DNA from 2 places in the Bacillus halotolerans genome. Region 1 is predicted to be linked to the other one. Evidence: a T-box and tRNA genes for the amino acid it is inferred to sense, from the RefSeq annotation. Region 1 holds a T-box; the other holds one or more tRNA genes.
The links. A T-box is a leader RNA that pairs with one kind of tRNA and senses whether it is charged. The one in region 1 lies ahead of glyQ (glycine--tRNA ligase subunit alpha), so its partner is inferred to be a tRNA-Gly.
Positions count from the first base shown of each region.

Region 2: it encodes a tRNA-Gly, which carries the amino acid that the T-box ahead of glyQ (glycine--tRNA ligase subunit alpha) is inferred to sense. The anticodon was not compared.

Region 1 is NZ_CP029364.1:3,646,276-3,652,177, reverse strand. It holds gene glyS (glycine--tRNA ligase subunit beta) at 1-2,034, opposite strand, end outside; gene glyQ (glycine--tRNA ligase subunit alpha) at 2,027-2,914, opposite strand; T-box leader at 2,997-3,171, opposite strand; gene recO (DNA repair protein RecO) at 3,211-3,978, opposite strand; gene DIC78_RS18780 (YqzL family protein) at 4,015-4,158, opposite strand; gene era (GTPase Era) at 4,302-5,207, opposite strand; gene cdd (cytidine deaminase) at 5,188-5,598, opposite strand; gene DIC78_RS18765 (diacylglycerol kinase family protein) at 5,712-5,902, opposite strand, start outside.
Region 2 is NZ_CP029364.1:1,365,517-1,371,418, reverse strand. It holds gene DIC78_RS06905 (ROK family protein) at 1-732, shown strand, start outside; gene manA (mannose-6-phosphate isomerase, class I) at 729-1,676, shown strand; gene DIC78_RS06895 (mannan endo-1,4-beta-mannosidase) at 1,696-2,784, shown strand; gene DIC78_RS06890 (manganese catalase family protein) at 2,842-3,696, opposite strand; tRNA gene DIC78_RS06885 (tRNA-Arg) at 4,032-4,108, shown strand; tRNA gene DIC78_RS06880 (tRNA-Gly) at 4,122-4,195, shown strand; rRNA gene DIC78_RS06875 (16S ribosomal RNA) at 4,364-5,902, shown strand, end outside.

The DNA of each region.
Region 1 (5,902 bases):
TACAATAAGGGCATTCATATTAGCAAAGGACTTGATCTGATCCGCCAAGCTTACCATTTGCGCTAATCGGTTTGCCTTTAATGTCTCATTATCAGCAATAACCATCGTATGGTCGAAATAAGCATCAATCGGTTCCTTCAAGGCCGCAAGGGAAGTAAGTGCCGCCTCATAATCCTTTTTGCTGAAGCTTTCCTGCAGATTTTGTTTAGCAGTTTGATAAGCTTCGTACAGCTTCGCTTCGTATTCATTTTCGAATAAATCAGGCTGAATTTCCGCGCGAACTCCTTTTTTGCTGATAGAAATCACTCGGCCTAAAGCTTCTGCTGTTTCCTTAAAGCCTGGCGCACCCAGTTTTTGTTCCAGCACTTGTGCTTTGTGGAGCGCCGAATATGGCTCAAGCTCAGAGCTTTCCAGCACGGCATCTATTACATCATGTCTGATCTGCTCCGCATTTAAGACGTATTTTAGACGCTGAGTGAAGAAATCTAACAGTTCGGTTTCTTTTTCGGTTTGTACGAAAGTCAGCAGCTCTTCAAACGAAATGCCCCAGTTCCGGTCAAGCAGAATAGCGACAATCCCGCTCGCTTGGCGGCGCAAACCGTAAGGATCCTGTGAACCAGTCGGAATGACGCCAATAGAGAAGAAGGATGCGATTGTATCCAGCTTATCCGCCATGGCAACTACCGCCCCAGTGAAAGTGGAAGGCGTTTCTCCGCCTGCAGATCTAGGCATATAGTGTTCGTTGACAGCTGCGGCTACAGCATCATGTTCGCCAAGCATTCTCGCATACTTTTCACCCATAATTCCTTGAAGCTCAGGGAACTCATATATCATGTGTGTCACAAGGTCGAATTTAGAAATTTCAGCAGCACGTTTCACATGTTTTAATGTATCTTCATCAGCTTGAAGACGGACAGCAAGCTTCTCTGCGATCGCTGTTACTCTTCTTACCTTATCAGCAAGAGAGCCAAGCTCTTCATGGAACACAATGTTTTCAAGCTTCTTCACATTTTCATCAATGTTCAGTTTCTGGTCTTCCTTGTAGAAGAAAGAAGCATCTGACAAACGAGCACGCAGCACTTTTTCATTGCCTCGTGCGACATTTTCGATCGCGTGGCTGTTTCCGTTACGGACTGTGATAAAGTAAGGCAGCAAATCTCCGTTTTTGTCTTTAACAGGGAAATAGCGCTGATGCTCTTTCATTGTCGTTACAAGCACTTCCTCAGGAATGGACAGAAACTCAGATTCAAATGAGCCGTAAAGAGCCGTCGGATATTCTACTAAATGATTGACTTCATCAAGGAGATCCTCGTCAACCGGAATACTCCAATTGTTTTCTTCGGCCATTGCTTCCAGCTGCGATTGAATCATCTGTTTGCGAACATTTGGATCAGCAATAACATGCTGCTGTTTCAGCTGTTCTTCATAACTTGAAGGTGATTCAATAGACACTTCATGCCCCAGGAACCGGTGCCCCTGTGTCGTCCGGCCTGACTCAACATTTGTGATTGCAAACGGAATGACATCCTGGCCAAATAAAGCGACAATCCATTTAATCGGACGGATATAACGCAGATCTTCATTTCCCCATCTCATGTTTTTCGGGAAATGGAGGCTTGTAATTAAGCTGTTCAGTTCAGGCAGAAGCGTTTTGGTTTCTTGTCCTGCTTGGAATTTTTGCACAAAAACATATTCCGTGCCTTTTATTTCTTTCATGTACAAGTCTTCCACGCTGGCACCTTGGCCTTTTGAAAACCCAATCGCCGCTTTTGTCCAGTTGCCGTCAGCATCAAGGGCGATTTTTTTTGCAGGCCCTTTTGCTTCTTCTTTTATATCATCCTGCTTTTCTGCTACACCCTTTACTAAAACAGCAAGGCGTCTCGGTGTATTAAAAAGCTTCACTTCACCGTGTACAATATTTTTTTCTGCAAGCCAGCCTGTCAGCTTTTCGCCCAGCTGAACCATGCTTTCATTCAAAAAGCGCGCCGGCATTTCCTCTAATCCGATCTCTAAAAGTAAATCCTGTTTACTCATGAGAAGAACCCTCCCCTTTAAGCATTGGGAACCCTAGTTTTTCTCGTTCCTCATAATAGGTTTTTGCGACTTTTCTTGCTAAATTCCGCACTCTTCCGATATAGCCTGTCCGCTCTGTAACAGAGATTGCCCCTTTGGCGTCAAGAAGGTTGAATGTGTGCGAGCATTTAAGCACGTAGTCATATGCGGGATGCACAAGACCGTTATCCATTTGCTTGATCGCTTCTTTTTCATACGTGCTGAATAATTGGAACAGCATATCAACGTCAGATGTTTCAAATGTATAAACGGAATGCTCGTACTCAGCCATCATAAATAAATCTTTCACAGTAAACCCTGACGTCCACTCAAGATCAAATACATTTTCTTTATCCTGTATATAAGAGGCCAGACGCTCAATTCCATATGTAATTTCCACGGAAACAGGCTTACACTCAAGTCCCCCAACCTGCTGGAAATACGTGAATTGTGTAATTTCCATTCCGTCAAGCCAGACTTCCCAGCCAAGACCCGCACAGCCTAAAGACGGATTCTCCCAGTTGTCCTCAACAAAACGGATGTCATGCTCAAGCGGATCAATTCCGAGAGCGCGCAAAGAGTCTAAATACAGCTCTTGAATGTTATCAGGTGATGGTTTAATGATGACCTGAAATTGATGATGCTGATAGAGTCTGTTCGGGTTTTCTCCGTATCGGCCGTCAGCTGGGCGTCTTGACGGCTCAACGTAAGCCACTTTCCACGGCTCAGGACCGATACTGCGCAAAAATGTATACGGGCTCATCGTGCCGGCCCCTTTTTCTACATCGTATGCCTGCATGAGCACACAGCCTTCATTAGACCAATGCTTCTGCAGGGTTAGAATCATGTCTTGAATATTCATTTCAAGCACCTCCACTTTTCTTTCATAAAATTGCTGCGGCAGCAACCAAAAAACTCCCGTCTCTATGCTTGCCAGCCGCAAACATAGGGACGAGAGTTCTCCCGCGGTTCCACCCTAGTTGCTGAGAACAAAATCCCAGCCTCTTTTTTAAAATTGCTCAAGAATGCCTTTCGTTGCGCGCTCATCCTTAGCTTACACCGTCCTAAGGTCGCTTTTATGAGGTAAACGCAAGTACTTCTTTCTCTCACTGCAACATATTTTATAATAAATGATCATATAAAAAGATGGGCCATATGTCAACTTTTGTTTTCACCCATAAGATGTTTCATGCTCTCCATTTGATCTAAAAAACGCTTCGATTTCAGATAAACCCCTGAATATTCTTCGTAGTACAAGTCAATAACTTGCTTTAATTCATTTTTCGTTTCCTGCTTTAAAGATACATTGCCAATCCTTGAAAGATCGAAGTAATAAAACAGTCTCAAAAGCCTTGCCGTTTGCGGTTTAATCGGCACCTTGTAAGGGTCTTTGTCAAAGCAGCGGTGGCAAATAAAACCGTTATCGCGAACAGAAAAATGGAATGTCCCATCCTGGCTTTTACAATGCACACAGTGATTAAGCTCAGGATACAGTCCCATCACAGCAAGCATCTTCATTTGAACAATGAAGGTAATAACATCCGGGTCTGTTCCTTCGTCAAGCTGTTTAAAGGATTCTAAAATAAATTCAAACAAATAGGGATTTGGTTTTTTTTCTTCTGTGCCTTTGTCAACGAGCTCAGCAATAAAAGCTGCATATGCAGTTAAAAACAAATCCTCTCTGATGCCTCTCATGCTGAGGATCATTTCACCCTGCTGAAGGGTTCCGAGGCCTGTTGTTTTCTGCATTAGGAATGAACCATACAAAAAGGACTGGCTGACTGCTGATAAACGGCTGTTCGGTTTTTTGGCTCCTCTGGCCATAACACCTATTTTTCCGTGTTCTCTTGTCAGTAAAGTAACAATTTTATTCGTCTCTCCGTAATCATTGGTACGAAGAACGATTCCTTCACATTTTGTCAGCATTTCCGCACCTTCCTAAAACAGGAGCGGTCAAGAGGTCTATAAAATTGGAAAATCAAATCGGGCTAGCTCATCTTCTAGTTCTTCGGGTCTTTCCATGTTCTCTTTTTCCAGTTCTTTAAAAAGAAGATACGTATCAACATTTCCTGTTTGAGAAAATACGTTCCAGGTAAAATTCAACACAAGAAACCCACCTTTCTGTAGTTAAACTAGCTTACCTAAACTCCAAATTCTTACCTTTATCTTGACCAGATGTCCTCCATTTCATGTTAAACAAAATTTGCTAATGTATCCCTGTTCATGTGAGATAATGACACAGCAAGTGATTAATATTCATCCTCTTTAAAGCCGAAGTCGCGAAGCTGGGACATTTTGTTACGCCAGTCTTTCTGCACTTTTACCCACAATTCTAGATAGACGCGAGAACCTAAGAGGGCCTCGATATCCGCTCTCGCTCTTTTTCCGACTTCTTTCAGCAGGCTGCCTTTTTTCCCGATGACAATGCCTTTTTGAGAATCCCGTTCGACCACAATTGTTGCCGCCACGTGCACGGATCCGTTGTCCTGCCCTTTAATCGATTCGATGCTTACCGCAATGCTGTGCGGGATCTCTTCCCTTGTCAGATGCAGCACCTTTTCCCTGATCAACTCAGAAATGATAAAGCGTTCCGGATGATCGGTCACCTGGTCACTCGGATAAAACTGCGGACCTTCAGGCAAATATGCTTCAATCTGCGCCAGCAATGTTTCAATGTTATTTCCCTCTAATGCAGAGATCGGAACAATTTCCTTAAAAGGATATCGCCTGCGGTATTCGTCAATTAGCAGAAGCAATTGATCAGGATGGATCTTGTCAATTTTGTTTACGATTAAGAAAACAGGTGTCGAGGTATTCTGCAATTTCTCAATAATGAACTCGTCGCCCTTGCCATAGCCTTCCTCAGCATTGATCATAAATAAGATCAAATCGACTTCTTTTAATGTATTTTGCGCCACTTTCATCATAAAGTCTCCAAGCTTATGCTTAGGCTTATGAATTCCTGGTGTGTCAATAAAAATCGTTTGTGATGTGCCTGTCGTTAATACCCCTTGCACCTTATTTCTTGTTGTTTGGGGTTTATCACTCATGATCGCGATTTTTTGGCCGATCACTCTGTTCAAAAAAGTAGACTTTCCTACGTTTGGTCTTCCGATAATGGATACAAATCCTGATTTAAAGCTTTCGTTCGTCATGTAAATCCTCCGATGAAAATGCGCCTGGCAATAATTCTTCTGCAGTCATTTCTTGTATTTGTCCTTGTAAATTGGTCAGCACGATAATAACGTCCTTTGTGCAGAGCTCAGAAATCACCTGCCGGCAGGCTCCGCACGGTGATACTGGGCCCGGGGTGTCAGCAGCTACTGCCAGCATCTGAAACTCAGTATCGCCTTCAGAAACAGCTTTAAACAAAGCGGTACGCTCAGCGCAGTTGCACATGCTGTATGCCGCATTCTCTATATTGCAGCCTCTGTACACTTTTCCATCTTTGGTAAGAAGAGCGGCTCCTACTTTAAACTTGGAATACGGTGCATATGCCATGTCACGCGCTTTTAAAGCTTCTGTTATCAATTTCTGTCTGTTCATGTGTACATGTTCCTCTCTTACCTATAATGGTACCGCTATCACTTTATATTTTACATAATGGCGCTCCTTTTTTCACGCCCATTTCTAAAAATGTAAAATAAATGTAAGAATTTTCAGCCATACAGCTTTGGCAAAAAAATAAGTAAACCAATAATACACGAAATCACGGCAAAAACGCAAACAGCCCCGGCAGCAGCGTCCTTAGCCGCCTTAGCAAGCGGGTGATGTTTATCTGTTACTAAATCAACCGTGTGTTCAATAGCTGTATTTAAAAGCTCCAGTGAAAGCATTCCGCCAATCAAAA
Region 2 (5,902 bases), 1.9 Mb from region 1:
TCCTTTGGTCCCGTTGATACAGATGTAAACAGTAAAACATATGGAACCATTACTGCCACGCCTAAACCAGGCTGGCGGCACTATCCATTCTTGAAAACAATAAAAGAAGAAATGAATATTCCTGTCGGATTCAGTACGGATGTAAACGCTGCGGCGCTCGGTGAATCTCTTTTCGGCGCAGCTAAAGACTTCGACAGCTGCTTATATATCACGGTCGGCACTGGCATTGGTGCAGGCGCGATTATAGAAGGGCGGCTTCTGCAAGGATTATCACATCCTGAAATGGGCCATATCTATATTCGCCGCCATCCGGATGACACGTATCAAGGAAAGTGCCCTTATCATAAGGATTGCTTCGAAGGTCTGGCTTCCGGTCCTGCTATAGAGTCACGATGGGGAAAAAAGGCCGCAGATTTATCACATGTTAATGAGGTCTGGGAACTTGAAGGATATTACATTGCGCAGGCGCTGGCACAATATATCCTCATCCTGGCACCAAAAAAAATTATTCTTGGCGGCGGCGTCATGAATCAGAGTCAGCTGCTCCCTTATATATATCAATATGTACCTAAAATAATGAACAGCTACTTTAATTTTTCTGAATTATCAGAAAGTATAAATGAGTATATTGTAGCTCCCCATTTAGGCAGAAATGCCGGAATCATCGGAACGTTTGTTTTAGCCGATCAGGCATTAAAAGCAGAAGAAGCATCCGGGGAGGTTCCATCATGAAGCATCCTTTATTTTTAGAGCCGATTTTTAAAGAAAGGATATGGGGCGGCACAGCGCTTCGTGATAGATTCGGCTACAGCATCCCTTCAGAAAAAACTGGTGAATGCTGGGCTGTCTCGGCCCATGCCAATGGATCATCGACTGTTCAAAATGGCCGGTTGGCAGGAAAAACCCTAGATCAAGTGTGGAAAGAATGCCCGGAGTTTTTCGGCTTTCCTCAAAGAAGCGTGTTTCCATTACTGGTGAAAGTACTTGATGCCAACATGGACCTTTCTGTACAAGTGCATCCTGGTGATCATTATGCCATGGTGCACGAAAACGGAGACCTCGGAAAAACAGAGTGCTGGTATATTATTGATTGCAAAGAAGGGGCAGAACTGATTTTGGGACATCACGCAAGCACGAAGGAAGAATTCAAACAGCTTATAGAAAGCGGTGACTGGAACGGACTGCTTAGGCGCATCAACATAAAGCCAGGAGATTTCTTTTATGTTCCAAGCGGCACGCTGCATGCATTGTGTGAGGGCACCCTCGTCCTTGAAATTCAGCAAAATTCTGATACCACATATCGAGTATACGATTATGATCGCTGTAATGACCATGGCCAAAAAAGGGATCTCCATATAGAAAAAGCTATGGAAGTCGTAAACATACCGCATGCGGATTCTGAACCAATACCGGCGGTGAAAGAAATGAAGGATGCCGTGATTACGTCTTATGTTCAGTCAGATTATTTCTCAGTTTACAAATGGAATGTCAGCGGCAAGCCGGTTTTTCCTACTCCTCAAACCTATTTGCTATGCAGTGTTGTCGAAGGCTCAGGGATTATAGAAAACAACGGTGTGCAGTATGAATGCAAGAAAGGCTCACACTTTATTTTGCCTGCCCATTTTGGCGAGTTTTCAATAGAAGGAACTTGCGAGCTGATCATATCTCATCCTTAATAAGAACGGAGGAATTTCTGTGTTAAAGAAACCTATCATCTGTTTGTTCATCTTATTTTTATTTGCGCCTGCCGTTTTGGCTGAGCCGATCCGAGCACATACTGTGTCACCTGTTAATCCTAAAGCACAGCAGACAACAAAAGATCTGATGAATTGGCTCGTCCACCTGCCGAATCGTTCTGAAAACAGAGTGCTTTCCGGTGCGTTTGGCGGTTACAGTCATGACACATTCTCCATGGCCGAAGCAGAAAGAATCCGAAGCTCAGCCGGACAATCACCTGCCATTTACGGCTGTGATTACGCGAGGGGATGGCTTGAAACCTCAAACATTGAAGATTCTATAGACGTAAGCTGCAACAGTGATTTAATTTCGTATTGGAAAAGCGGAGGGATTCCGCAGATCAGTCTGCATCTAGCGAATCCTGCTTATCAGTCAGGACATTTTAAAACACCGATTACCAACGAACAGTATAAAAAACTGTTAGACTCTTCTACAACAGAGGGGAAGCGGCTGAATGCCATGCTCAGCAAAATTGCTGACGGACTTCAAGAGCTGGAAAACCAAGGCGTACCCGTTCTGTTCAGGCCGCTGCATGAGATGAACGGCGAGTGGTTTTGGTGGGGCCTTACGTCATATAATCAAAAGGATGATGAAAGAATCTACTTATATAAACAGCTCTACATCAAAATCTATCATTATATGACTGACGAAAAAGGATTGGATCATTTATTGTGGGTTTACTCTCCCGACGCTAATCGAGATTTTAAAACAGATTTTTACCCTGGAGCTTCATACGTAGATATAGTTGGGTTAGATGCATACTTTCAAGATCCATATTCGATAAGCGGATACGACCAGCTGACAGCACTTAATAAACCATTTGCCTTCACAGAAGTTGGTCCGCAAACAGCAAACGGCAGCTTTGATTACAGCCTGTTTATGAGTGCGATAAAACAAAAATACCCTAAAACCACTTATTTTCTGGCCTGGAATGATGAATGGAGCCCGGCTGTGAACAGAGGCGCTTCTGCTCTCTACAATGATAGCTGGACATTAAATAAGGGAGAAGTATGGAACGGTGATACGCTAACACCTATAGTTGAATAAAAAACGTTTTACATTAATAAAAGGTTCTCAAGGATATCCTTGAGAACCTTTTGATCATCAGGCGTTCATATCCCCTAAGCCGGGACTATGTTCATTCGGCATTTCCGGAAGAAACGGAACAGGAAATCCAGCCGGAGGTTCAGTTACTTGCAGCTCGCCGCCATTTCTGCTTGGAGATTTTCCTTGAAAGATCTCTGCAATTCTTGTTTCATCTAATCTGAAGTTAAACTGTACATTATGGTAGCCTAATTCAACATACTTTCTGCACTCTGGATATTTATTAATGTCGTAATTCGGTACTGGAAAAAGCTTAGCCCAGTCAACGCCCAAAGTCTCAAGCGCTTTAGCGAAAGCATTTTGATGAGCATTGTCACGAACAATAAGAAAAGCGAGTGTTTCCCGGAACGTCTGATTAGAGCTCATTTCATAGATTCTTGTTTTTTGGAGAACACCAGTAGACTCAAGCAACAAGTTATCCAACAGGTCAGTGATTAAGTTTCCGTGATTATACACCCACGACGCGTTCCAAGGATTGCCGCCCGCATCAACAGGGAGTGAACTCTGTGCGCCAATAATGTAATGATGAGGGTTAGCATGTTTAACTGCTTCATCAAGGGGGGCGTGATCTATACCCTGGCTGCCGACTCCAGCACCGCCTGATTCATCCAACAAAGCATTGATTGTATTTTGCACAAGCTCTACATGGGCAATTTCTTCTAAGAAGATGCCGCGCAGCAAATCACGATATTGTTTCTGCTTTCCTCTGAAATTGGAGCTTTGAAAGAAATATTGCATCATTGTACGCATTTCTCCGTAATGTCCGCCTAATATTTCCTGCAGTACTTTAGCTGCGGCCGGATCTGGCTTATCGGGTTTAATGATATTGATTAGTTCTTCTTTGTAGTAAAACATAACACGCCTCTTTTCTTATTTATTTTGTTTTTTATATCATCTGTACAATCAGATAAACTATACGGACTAACCAACAGCTGAAAAGAAAATGAGAAAAATGAAACAAAAACATAGAAAAGTGTTGACCGATAAAAAAACACATGGTATATTATTAAACGTCGCTGATGAACAGCACAGAACAAAATGAAAAACAAAAAAGTTTTTCGAAGGTGTTTACAAACACTTCAGAATGTGTATAATAGATAAAGTCGAATCAAAAAGATTTGAAAAAACATTCGAAAAAACATCTTGACTTTAACATCAATTAATAGTATGATAGTTAAGTCGCTCGATAAGCGCCCGTAGCTCAATTGGATAGAGCGTTTGACTACGGATCAAAAGGTTAGGGGTTCGACTCCTCTCGGGCGCGCCAATATAATATACATGCGGGTGTAGTTTAGTGGTAAAACCTCAGCCTTCCAAGCTGATGTCGTGAGTTCGATTCTCATCACCCGCTCCATTATTTCTTGAATGATCTTTGAAAACTAAACAAGACAAAACGTACCTGTTAATTCAAGTTTTATTATAAATCGCACAGCGATGTGCGTAGTCAGTCAAACTGAGGTCTGCACGATGCAGATCACGCAGATGTTGCCACAGGATGTGGTGAACTTAATCTGCGATCCATTTATCGGAGAGTTTGATCCTGGCTCAGGACGAACGCTGGCGGCGTGCCTAATACATGCAAGTCGAGCGGACAGATGGGAGCTTGCTCCCTGATGTTAGCGGCGGACGGGTGAGTAACACGTGGGTAACCTGCCTGTAAGACTGGGATAACTCCGGGAAACCGGGGCTAATACCGGATGCTTGTTTGAACCGCATGGTTCAAACATAAAAGGTGGCTTCGGCTACCACTTACAGATGGACCCGCGGCGCATTAGCTAGTTGGTGAGGTAACGGCTCACCAAGGCAACGATGCGTAGCCGACCTGAGAGGGTGATCGGCCACACTGGGACTGAGACACGGCCCAGACTCCTACGGGAGGCAGCAGTAGGGAATCTTCCGCAATGGACGAAAGTCTGACGGAGCAACGCCGCGTGAGTGATGAAGGTTTTCGGATCGTAAAGCTCTGTTGTTAGGGAAGAACAAGTACCGTTCGAATAGGGCGGTACCTTGACGGTACCTAACCAGAAAGCCACGGCTAACTACGTGCCAGCAGCCGCGGTAATACGTAGGTGGCAAGCGTTGTCCGGAATTATTGGGCGTAAAGGGCTCGCAGGCGGTTCCTTAAGTCTGATGTGAAAGCCCCCGGCTCAACCGGGGAGGGTCATTGGAAACTGGGGAACTTGAGTGCAGAAGAGGAGAGTGGAATTCCACGTGTAGCGGTGAAATGCGTAGAGATGTGGAGGAACACCAGTGGCGAAGGCGACTCTCTGGTCTGTAACTGACGCTGAGGAGCGAAAGCGTGGGGAGCGAACAGGATTAGATACCCTGGTAGTCCACGCCGTAAACGATGAGTGCTAAGTGTTAGGGGGTTTCCGCCCCTTAGTGCTGCAGCTAACGCATTAAGCACTCCGCCTGGGGAGTACGGTCGCAAGACTGAAACTCAAAGGAATTGACGGGGGCCCGCACAAGCGGTGGAGCATGTGGTTTAATTCGAAGCAACGCGAAGAACCTTACCAGGTCTTGACATCCTCTGACAATCCTAGAGATAGGACGTCCCCTTCGGGGGCAGAGTGACAGGTGGTGCATGGTTGTCGTCAGCTCGTGTCGTGAGATGTTGGGTTAAGTCCCGCAACGAGCGCAACCCTTGATCTTAGTTGCCAGCATTCAGTTGGGCACTCTAAGGTGACTGCCGGTGACAAACCGGAGGAAGGTGGGGATGACGTCAAATCATCATGCCCCTTATGACCTGGGCTACACACGTGCTACAATGGACAGAACAAAGGGCAGCGAAACCGCGAGGTTAAGCCAATCCCACAAATCTGTTCTCAGTTCGGATCGCAGTCTGCAACTCGACTGCGTGAAGCTGGAATCGCTAGTAATCGCGGATCAGCATGCCGCGGTGAATACGTTCCCGGGCCTTGTACACACCGCCCGTCACACCACGAGAGTTTGTAACACCCGAAGTCGGTGAGGTAACCTTTATGGAGCCAGCCGCCGAAGGTGGGACAGATGATTGGGGTGAAGTCGTAACAAGGTAGCCGTATCGGAAGGTGCGGCTGGA